2 regions of the Caloramator sp. genome follow, and region 1 is predicted to be linked to the other one. Evidence: predicted binding sites of a transcription regulator. Region 1 holds the regulator's gene; the other holds the start of a gene.
What was found. The regulator Rex, encoded in region 1, represses fermentation and respiration genes when NADH is low (regulators of the CRP and FNR family bind a similar motif). The targets are predictions, from matches to a motif close to ATTGTTAANNNNTTAACAAT.
Positions count from the first base shown of each region.

Region 2: a site for Rex is predicted at 2,267-2,286, ahead of adhE (bifunctional acetaldehyde-CoA/alcohol dehydrogenase). Genes of this name have one in related genera too.

Region 1 covers NZ_JAIHAO010000010.1:78,242-83,412, forward strand. The annotation lists gene JG776_RS05395 (ATP-binding protein) at 1-2,128, shown strand, start outside; gene JG776_RS05400 (redox-sensing transcriptional repressor Rex) at 2,134-2,778, opposite strand; gene JG776_RS05405 (ABC-F family ATP-binding cassette domain-containing protein) at 2,927-4,843, shown strand; gene JG776_RS05410 (short-chain-enoyl-CoA hydratase) at 5,011-5,171, shown strand, end outside.
Region 2 covers NZ_JAIHAO010000016.1:16,881-22,051, reverse strand. The annotation lists gene adhE (bifunctional acetaldehyde-CoA/alcohol dehydrogenase) at 1-2,123, opposite strand, end outside; gene eam (glutamate 2,3-aminomutase) at 2,372-3,595, opposite strand; cyclic di-AMP (ydaO/yuaA leader) riboswitch at 3,596-3,724, opposite strand; gene JG776_RS07165 (tRNA 2-thiocytidine biosynthesis TtcA family protein) at 3,934-4,803, shown strand; gene pulA (type I pullulanase) at 5,018-5,171, opposite strand, start outside.

The DNA.
Region 1 (5,171 bases):
TAGAAAGTGTTATTATTTTGTCGATAGAGATGTTCTAACAAGCCTTGATTTTTATTTAAGGCAGGCAAATATGGATATGATTGAACTTATTGCGAGTAATAAATTAATAGTTCAATCTTCTCAGATTTTCTTTGAAAATAATAATGTAAATTCAGCATATCAAAACATCAAGGATATGGCAAAGGATGCAGTTATGGATGGATATGACGGAATAGCCATAATTTCCGATAGAGAAGCCTTTTGTCATAGCGATTATGATGAGGAGTTTTTATATAACTATGAAAAGGAATTAAACGATATATTTGAAAAATATCCAGTTTCAGCTATAAGCTGCTATAATATAGACAAATTTGGTGTTGATGCTCTTTTTGCAATAACACATTTAAATCCTAATTTTATATATAAGAACAACGATGAGGTATATGTTCATATAAATGATGAAGGGTTTTTCACAAAGGAAGAAACATTAGGAATTGTACAGGAATTTTTAAAGAAGAGAGAAAAGGTAATAAGAGAAAATAAAGTATATAAATTTATAAGCAAATTATCTGGAGAATTGTCCTATAAAAAGGATGAAGGTGAGATACTTGAGACAGCATTAAACATAATATGTAGTTCTATTTCAGCAAATAGAGGTTTTGTTGTACTATTTGAAAACAATGATTTGCCAAAGGATTTTAATTCTGACTATGTAATATCTTATAATATTAATGATGATATAGTAAATACATATAAACAGCATATTGAAGGTGGAACTTATAATCCAAAGGTAACTTTTTCAAAATTAAACTGTTTAGTATATCATACTAAAGATATATCAGGGCCAATAAAGGATGTTATGCAAAAGAACAATATATTGTCTTGTATAACAATTCCGATAAAGTTTGATGATGATATATTAGGATGTATGTGGCTTTCAAGTCAAGACAAGTATTTCTCCTTTGAAGATAGTTCTGAGTTTTTATATATGGTATGTCAAACGATAGGCAAAATGCTTGTGGAATATAGAAGGTATAAAAAGATACAGGACAGTTTAATTCAATCAAGAAAGATGCAGGCATTAGGAGAGTTAACCGGTGGTATAGCCCACGAATTTAACAATATATTAACTCCAATATTGGGATATATACAAATTTTAAAAAATAACATAGACGACCCTATACTTAATAGATATATAGAACTTATTGAGGAAAGCGCAAAGGATGGAGCAAAAATAGTAAAAAGAATACAGGAATTTTCAAAGCAAAAGCATAAGGAAAAGGAACTTTGTGATATAAACAGGATTATTATTCAATCTGTTGAAATTACAAAACCAAAATGGACCTATGAATCTCAAATAAGTAAGAAGAGTATTGATGTAAAATTAGATTTAAAGGCAAAGGGATTTGTTGAAGGCACAGCTACTGAGCTTAGAGAAGTATTTGTTAATATAATCTCTAATGCCATAGATGCTATGCCAAATGGCGGATTCTTGAGTATAGAGTCATTTAATAAGAAGGGAAATATAGTGGTAAAAATAAAGGACACTGGAGTTGGTATGACTGAGGAAGTTAAAGAGAAGATATTTGAGCCCTTCTTTACAACAAAAAATGAAAGAGGAAATGGACTTGGGCTTTCTATTGTTTACTCAATAATTGAGGAAATGAATGGACATATAGATGTATCAAGCCAAGTTAATGAAGGAACTGAATTTGAGATCAAACTGCCTGCAAAGGGTGCAGGATTAAGCAGAGAACATCTTAATGAAAGTTGTGAAGAAAAGCAAATTTATAAAATATTAGTTATAGATGATCAAGAGCCAGTTGCAGTGGCAGTATCAGAGATGCTAAAGAGTCTTGGACACGACTCGGTTTATGTAGTTGATGATAGGGAAGCCCTTGAACTTATAGAAAAATATGATTTTGATGCAGTAATGTGTGATCTTGCTATGCCAAATTGCACAGGTGCTGAGCTTTCTGAAAAAATAAAGCAGAAGAAGGATATACCAGTAGTTCTAATGACAGGATGGCTTGGTAATCTAAATGATTCTGATAAGAAATATATAGATGATATAATACAGAAGCCCTTTTCAATTGAAGAGCTTAAAGATACAATCCAAAGAATATGCAAAAATAAAGTGGGCAAATAGCCCACTTATTCTTTAAATAATTCAGATTCGTTTAATCTGTAGCTCAATATCATTAAACTTTCACTTAGATGTACATTTTCTACTATAACATCATCTGGTGCATTTAAATCCGTTGGAGCAAAGTTCCATATACCTTTAATTCCATTTTTAATCATTATGTCTGCAACCATTTGTGCGTGCTCCTTTGGAACACATATAATACCTATATCTATTGGATTTTCCTTAAGGTATGTATCTAAACAATCTACATCCTTAACTTCAATATCCCTTATTTTAATTCCAATAAGCTTTGGATTTTTATCAAAAATAGCCTGTAGATGGAATCCTAACCTTTCAAACTTTGCATAGTTTGCAACAGCTTGCCCTATATTACCTGCACCAACAATTATTGTTTTATAATTCTTATCAAGTCCAAGTATTTTTCCTATTTGGTCATATAAATCCTTAACGTTATAACCATATCCCTGTTGCCCAAAGTCACCAAAACAGTTTAAATCCTGCCTTATTTGAGAAGCTGTAAACCCTATTCTTTCTGAAAGTTCCTTTGAAGATATCCTATCTATATCTTTTCTTAAAAGTTCACCTAAATACCTATGATATTTTGGCAATCTTCTGATAACTGCCATCGAAATTTTAGTTTCCTTTGCCATATAGCTTCACTTCCCATCCTTATAATTTTCCCCTATCATATATGTTATAATATGCAAGAATTAATGTCAATTACCTAAAAAGTATTGCCTTAAAGATGGGTTAATATTAAAATTAATCTGTTAAGCTATTTTAAGTTGAGGTGAAAAAATGGCAATTCTTTATGTTAACAATATAAAAAAGTCTTATGGAGTAGATGTAGTTTTAGATGGTGTAAACTTAATAATAAATGAAGGCGATAAAATCGGATTTGTTGGAAGAAATGGTGCAGGTAAAACTACTCTTTTTAAAATAATAACAGGTAGCATAAAGCAGGATGAGGGGGAAATAATTCTACAAAAGGGAAAGACTCTTGGGTATCTTTCGCAAAACTTAGACATAGATGAAAATCTTACTGCCTTTGAAGAGGTTATGAAGGTATTTTCAGATATAAAAGAGATAGAAGAAAGAATGAGGCAGATTGAAGGGGAGCTTTCAGATCCAAATTCTGACCACGAAAGGCTTCTAAAGGAATATGGAAGGCTTCAGGTGGAATTTGAAAATAGAAATGGATATAGCTGTGAAAGCTATGCAAAGGGTGTACTTATTGGACTTGGACTTCTTGAGGAGGAAATAAACAAAAAAATTTGTTATCTATCAGGAGGACAAAAAACAAGAGTAGCTCTTGCAAAATTGCTTTTAAAAAGCCCTGATGTTCTTTTATTAGATGAACCAACCAACCATCTTGATTTAGAAGGAATAGCCTTCCTTGAAAATTTCCTTAAGGAGTATAAGGGAACTGTGCTTATTATTTCCCACGATAGATATTTCCTTGATGTAATAACCAATAAAACGGTTGAAGTTTTAAATGGTAAAGTAGAAGAATATGGAGGAAATTATTCTTATTTCATTAAAGAAAGAAAAAATAGAATAGAGCAGAGGGTAAAGGAATACGAATTAAAACAGAAGGAAATAAAAAGGCTTGAAGAGATGATAGAAAGGTTTAGGTCCTTCAATCGAGAAAAAAGTATAAAACAAGCAGAGAGTAAAGAGAAGATGTTGTTAAAATTGGAGGAAACTTTAGGAGATAGACCAATAACCTATGAAGAAAATGTAAAGATAAGTTTTGATACAAGAATAAAAAGCGGTAATGACGTTCTCCAGATTGAAGAACTGTCTAAATCCTATGGAGAGAAGGTTCTTTTTAATAATATTAATTTAATGATTAGAAAAGGTGAAAAGGTTGCACTTATAGGAGAAAATGGACGTGGAAAAAGCACACTTTTAAAAATAATAAAGGGTGAAGTACAGCCTGATAGTGGATATATAAGGCTTGGCAGAAATGTAGAGATTGGATATTATGACCAGGAACAAAGGGACTTAAATCCTGAAAAAACAATATTAGATGAGGTTTGGGATGAATTCCCACAAAAAACAGTCAGAGAAATAAGAAATGCACTTGCAGCCTTTCTCTTTAAAGGAGACGATGTGTTTAAACAGATAAAGGATTTATCTGGCGGTGAAAAGTATAGGTTAAATCTACTTAAGCTTATGTTGAAGAAGGCTAATTTTCTACTTCTTGATGAGCCTACAAACCATTTAGATATATTAACAAGGGAGGAGCTTGAGGATACCCTTTTAGAATATGATGGAACTATTTTTGTAATATCCCACGATAGATATTTCCTAAATAAAGTTGTACAAAAGATATGCGAGCTTGAGGAGAACAGTATTGTTGAATATCTTGGAAATTACGACTACTATATAGCTAAAAAAAATGCAAAGGAAGATGAAATAGTAGTTAATGAGGAAGGAAAAACAAAAACCCAAATAGAGAAGGAAAAGAAAAAAATAAAGCAGGAAAGGGATAAGATTAGAAATTTAAAAAATGAAATTAAAAAAGTAGAGGCAGAAATAGAGAAAAAGGAAAAAACTATAGCAGAGTTAGAAGAGGAACTTTGCAAAGAGGAAGTCTATACAAATCCTGATAGGACAAGAGATATAAATCAACAAATAATTAATTTAAAGGATGAATTAGAAAAGTGCTATGAGATATGGGAAGAGCTTTTAGCAAATATTGAAGAATAAAGAAAGCACCTAATTATGTGTAAATGTTAGCTTTAATTAGCAAGTTACACATAATTAAGGTGCTCTTCTATATTATAGTGAACTTTAAGTTGATAGAAAATTGTGAAAACATTATAATAAATATGGGGAATGCAAAAATGTTATTGATTTAACAATGGGGGGATAATATGGAGAACATATCTTTTGAAAAGAGGGACAATGTTGCAGTTCTAAAGATTTCTCGTCCAAAATTTCTAAATGCATTAAATTCCAATACTCTACTTGAACTTGATAGTATCATTGAAGATGTAAAAAGGGATAAGGACATCTACGTTCTTGTTATAACAGG
Region 2 (5,171 bases), on a different contig from region 1:
GCCATAGTTGAAGCGTGTGCCATCTTTTCTCTTGCCTTTTGGTTAGTTGGGCCTTCACTATATGCAAGAGGTAGATACTTAAATATCAATCTTATTGCCTCAAGTGCAAGTCCATTTGTATATTCTGATGCAAGAACTGAAACATAAGCCTCTATTGCGTGAGTTAGAGCATCTATACCTGAAGCTGCTGTTAATCCCTTTGGCATATTCATCATAAGTTCAGTATCAACAATTGCCATATCAGGAGTTAATTCATAATCAGCAAGAGGATACTTAATTCCAGTCTTTTCATCAGTTATAACTGCAAAAGGAGTAACTTCTGAACCTGTACCAGCTGATGTTGGAATTGCCACCATCATAGCCTTTTGTCCAAGTTCTGGGAATCTGTAAACTCTCTTTCTTATATCCATAAATCTCATTGCAAGATCTTCAAATCTAACCTCTGGATGTTCATACATTACCCACATAATCTTTGCAGCATCCATTGGTGAACCACCACCAAGTGCTATTATAACGTCTGGGTTAAATGCTCTCATTAAATCAGCACCCTTTTTAGCACAAGCAAGTGTTGGATCTGGTTCAACTTCAAAGAATACGCTTGTTTCAATTCCTATACTATCTAACACGTTAGTAACCTTCTCAGCATATCCTAAATCAAACAGTACCTTATCAGTTACTATGAATGCTCTTTTCTTGCCCATATCCTTTAGCTCTTGTAGTGCTACAGGAAGACAACCATATTTGAAGTATATCTTTTCTGGTACTCTAAACCAAAGCATATTTTCTCTCCTCTCAGCTACGTTCTTAATGTTTAGAAGATGCTTAACTCCTACATTTTCAGAAACAGAGTTTCCACCCCAAGAACCGCAGCCTAAAGTTAGAGATGGAGCAAGTCTGAAGTTATAAATATCTCCAATTGCACCTTGTGAAGAAGGCATATTTATTATTGTTCTTCCTGTCTTCATTGCCATACTGAACTTTTCAACTCTATCCTTGCACTTTATTGTATCTGTGTATAGAACTGAAGTATGACCAAATCCGCCGTGCTTAACAAGTGTTACTGCCTTATCAAGTGCCTCATCAAAGGAATGAGCTCTATACATTGCAAGAACTGGAGATAACTTTTCATAGGAGAATGGTTCATCAATTTCAACTGAATCAACTTCAGCAATTATTATTCTTGCATTGTCTGGTACCTTAACACCAGCCATTTCACCTATCTTTTGTGGGCTTTGTCCAACTATATTTGGGTTTATTGAGCCGTTAACAAGAAGAATCTTTCTAACCTTGTCAACCTCATCTCCCTTTAAGATATATGCTCCTCTTTCAATAAATTCATTTTTTACTTCATCATATACTTCATCAAGTACTATTACAGATTGTTCTGATGCACAGATAACACCATTGTCAAAGCTCTTTGAAAGAAGTATTGAGTTTACCGCCATTTTAATATGTGCATACTCATCAATTATAGCAGGTGTATTACCAGCACCAACCCCTATTGCAGGCTTTCCTGAAGAATATGCAGCCTTTACCATTCCAGGGCCACCAGTTGCAAGAATTAAGTCAGATTCTGCCATAACAAGCTGTGAAAGTTCAACAGATGGTTCATCAATCCATCCTATAATATTCTTTGGAGCACCAGCCTTAACAGCAGCGTCAAGTATTATTCGTGCAGCTTCTATAGTTGATTTTTTAGCACGTGGGTGAGGAGAGAATATTATACCGTTTCTTGTCTTTAAAGCAAGTAGTGCCTTGAATATTGCTGTTGATGTTGGGTTTGTTGTTGGAACTATAGCAGCAATAACTCCTATTGGTTCTGCTATCTTTGTAAGTCCCATAGTTTCATCCTTTTCAATAACGCCACAAGTCTTTTCATCTTTGTATTTGTTGTAGATGTATTCTGATGCGAAGTGGTTCTTTATAACCTTGTCTTCTACTATACCCATTCCTGTTTCTTCAACAGCCATCTTTGCAAGATATATTCTTGCATTGTTTGCAGCCATTGCTGCTTGTCTGAAAATCTCGTCAACCTGTTCTTGTGTATAGGTTGCAAATTTCTTTTGAGCTTCTCTTATTTCAGAGATTTTTTGAAGTAGTTCCTCTCTGTTTGTTACCGCCATAAAAAACACCTCACTTGTTAAAATAATAACATCATAAGAAATGTCGAAGTATAGTTAAAAGGGTACTTAATACTTGAAAGTTAAAATATTAACAAACTAAATCAAATATTAAGAGCACTAAAAAGTGCACGTATTACAAAAAGATTGTCATATATTTCACAATCATATTATAGTTTATAATTTTTATTTTTGCAATAGTTTTATAAAAAAAATTAGATAGGAAAAATCCTATCTAATTTTTTAATATATTATAAGTCATTTTCAATTTCAAATACATCATTTTTCCAGTTTCTAAATACAACTTTATCTTTTCCAAAATACAACAAATAATTAGGTAAAAGTGGGGTTTTACCTCCGCCTTTAGGAGCATTTACTATATAAGTTGGTATAGCCATACCTGATGTTCTTCCACGTAAACTTTCCATAATTTCCAATCCCTCTTGGAAATTAACCCAAAAATGTTTTGTACCTTTGACTTTTTTAGGATGGAAAATATAATATGGCCTAACTCTGATTTTTAATAGTGATTGGTTTAGTTTTCGAACAACGTATTTATCGTTATTTATGTTATTAAGAAGAACCATTTGATTTCCTAACGGAATACCGGCATTTACTAACAATTCACAAGCTCTTTTTGATTCTTCAGATATTTCTCTAGGATGATTAAAATGAGTATTGAGATATACTGGATGATATTTTTTAATCATATCAACAAGCTGTGGAGTTATTCTTTGAGGTAGAGTAACAGGAGCTCTACTACCAAGCCTAATTATTTCTACATGTGGTATTTCACGTAGAGATTTTAAAATCCATTCCAATTCACTATCTGAAAGCATAAGTGAATCTCCACCAGTTATTAGTATATCTCTAATTTGAGGATTTTGCTTTACATATTCAATTGCATTTTTAATATCATCTTTACAAGTATGTTTATCAGTTTCTCCAATCAAACGTCTTCTTTGACAAAACCTACAAAACATTCCACATATATTTGTAACATTTATTATCATTCTATCGGGATATCTTTGTGTAACTGAGTTAACAGGTGTAGTAAACTCTTCACCCATAGGATCAAGTTCACCAAATTCATCTAATTCTTCAAACTTAGGAATTGATTGAAGCTTAATTGGGCAGTTTGGATCGTTAGGATTAATTAATGATAGATAGTAAGGAGAAATAGCAAATCTGTACTTTTTAGCAACTTCATCGATTTGTTGTGCTTCTTGGTCAGTTAAAGGTATAACATGTTTTAAAATCTCAGAAGAAGTAATCCTATTTCTGAGTTGCCATTTATAGTCATTCCAGTCCTCTTCAGTTGCACCAAATATTTTTAAAATTTTTTGCTTTTGTTGTTCCACAACTTTTTTGTCTTCAAGGGCTGTTTTAATAGTGTCTTTAATTTTTAAATAATCATCAATTGTAGATTTGAGATTATTAAAGTTAGTATGCATGTTTGATTTTGAATTTTGCATAAAAATCCTCCTTTCAGCTTCCGAGGTTAGCTTATGGGTTCGGACTGGAGGTGCCCTACAGAAACAAACTGATTCACCCTAGATGGTTCCCCCGTATCCATTTAAAATGGAATTCAGCTAATAAATTTATCTCAATATTTAATTATAGATATGAGATAATATTGTGCAATAAAATACAAATTTGTAATTAATATTATAAAAATCATTATTAAAATTATAATATAAAAATATTTAGATGTCAAATTATATATTGCAATGCTATATAAATTATATTTGTATTTAAGTTTATGAATATATTATAATATTTGAGTATAAAATAGATTAAGGAGAGATGATGTATGAGTGAAAATAAACTTTCGGGAACTGGTTGTCCCATATTAGTTCCTTTTAGTGAAAGGAAACCTTTAAAGGATATAGAAAGAAGTATAATTAAAACATATAGAAATAAACTTTGGACTAAATTTGTTAAGGCAATAGATGAATTTAAACTTGTTGAAGATGGGGATAAGGTTGCTGTTGCAGTATCAGGTGGAAAAGATAGTATGCTTATGGCAAAGCTTTTTCAAGAGCTAAAAAGACACGGTAAGATTAATTTTGAGCTTGAATTTATAGCAATGGATCCTGGATATCACGAAAGTATAAGAGCACTTCTTATTGACAACTGCAACTATTTAAATATACCAATAAAAATATTTGAATCTGGAATTTTTGAAGTTGCAGATAGAATAGTAAAGGATTATCCCTGCTATATGTGTGCAAGAATGAGAAGAGGTGCCCTATATTCAAAAGCAAAGGAACTTGGATGTAATAAGCTTGCACTTGGTCATCATTTTAATGATGTTATAGAGACTATTATGCTAAATGTTTTGTATTCTGGTAACTTCAAAACAATGATGCCAAAGCTAAAGTCAGAAAACTTTGAGGGGATAGAGTTAATTCGTCCAATGTATTATATAGAAGAGAGACATATAGAACAGTTTACAAAGGCAAATGGTATATGGCCTATAAACTGTGCTTGTATGGTAGCAGCAGAAAAGATTGCAAATAAGAGATACGAAATTAAAGAGCTTATAAAGGAATTGAAAAAGAAGTTTAATGATGTTGATAAATCTATTTTCAATGCTTCAAAAAATGTAAATATGGACTGTATATTAGGCTGGAAAAAGGGAGATAAGGAATATTCCTTTTTAGATTTTTATAATGAATAGGATAAGGTTTAATAGTGAATTTTTAAATTGTTGATAAACCTGTTTGTTAGCTAAAGTATGAAAAAGCCCCATGAAAGGATTTTGAATTGGCATATTTCGTGAGCTTAGAATTGATTAGCGAAATGAACGAATGCCTAAGAAATCCTTCATGGGGCTAATCAATACATAACTTTTTAAACAGCTTGAGCCCTACAAAAGTAGGGCTCTAAATTAATCATCTCTTATTTAATTTGCTGTACATATGGTATCCAACAAATCCCAACATTCCAACAAGAATTATTGCTGACAAAACAAGTGTATAGTTTGTTGTCTTTTCATATAGAACATATGCTGTCTTTGGTGGAAGTGTAAGGGTTCCACCGTTTACA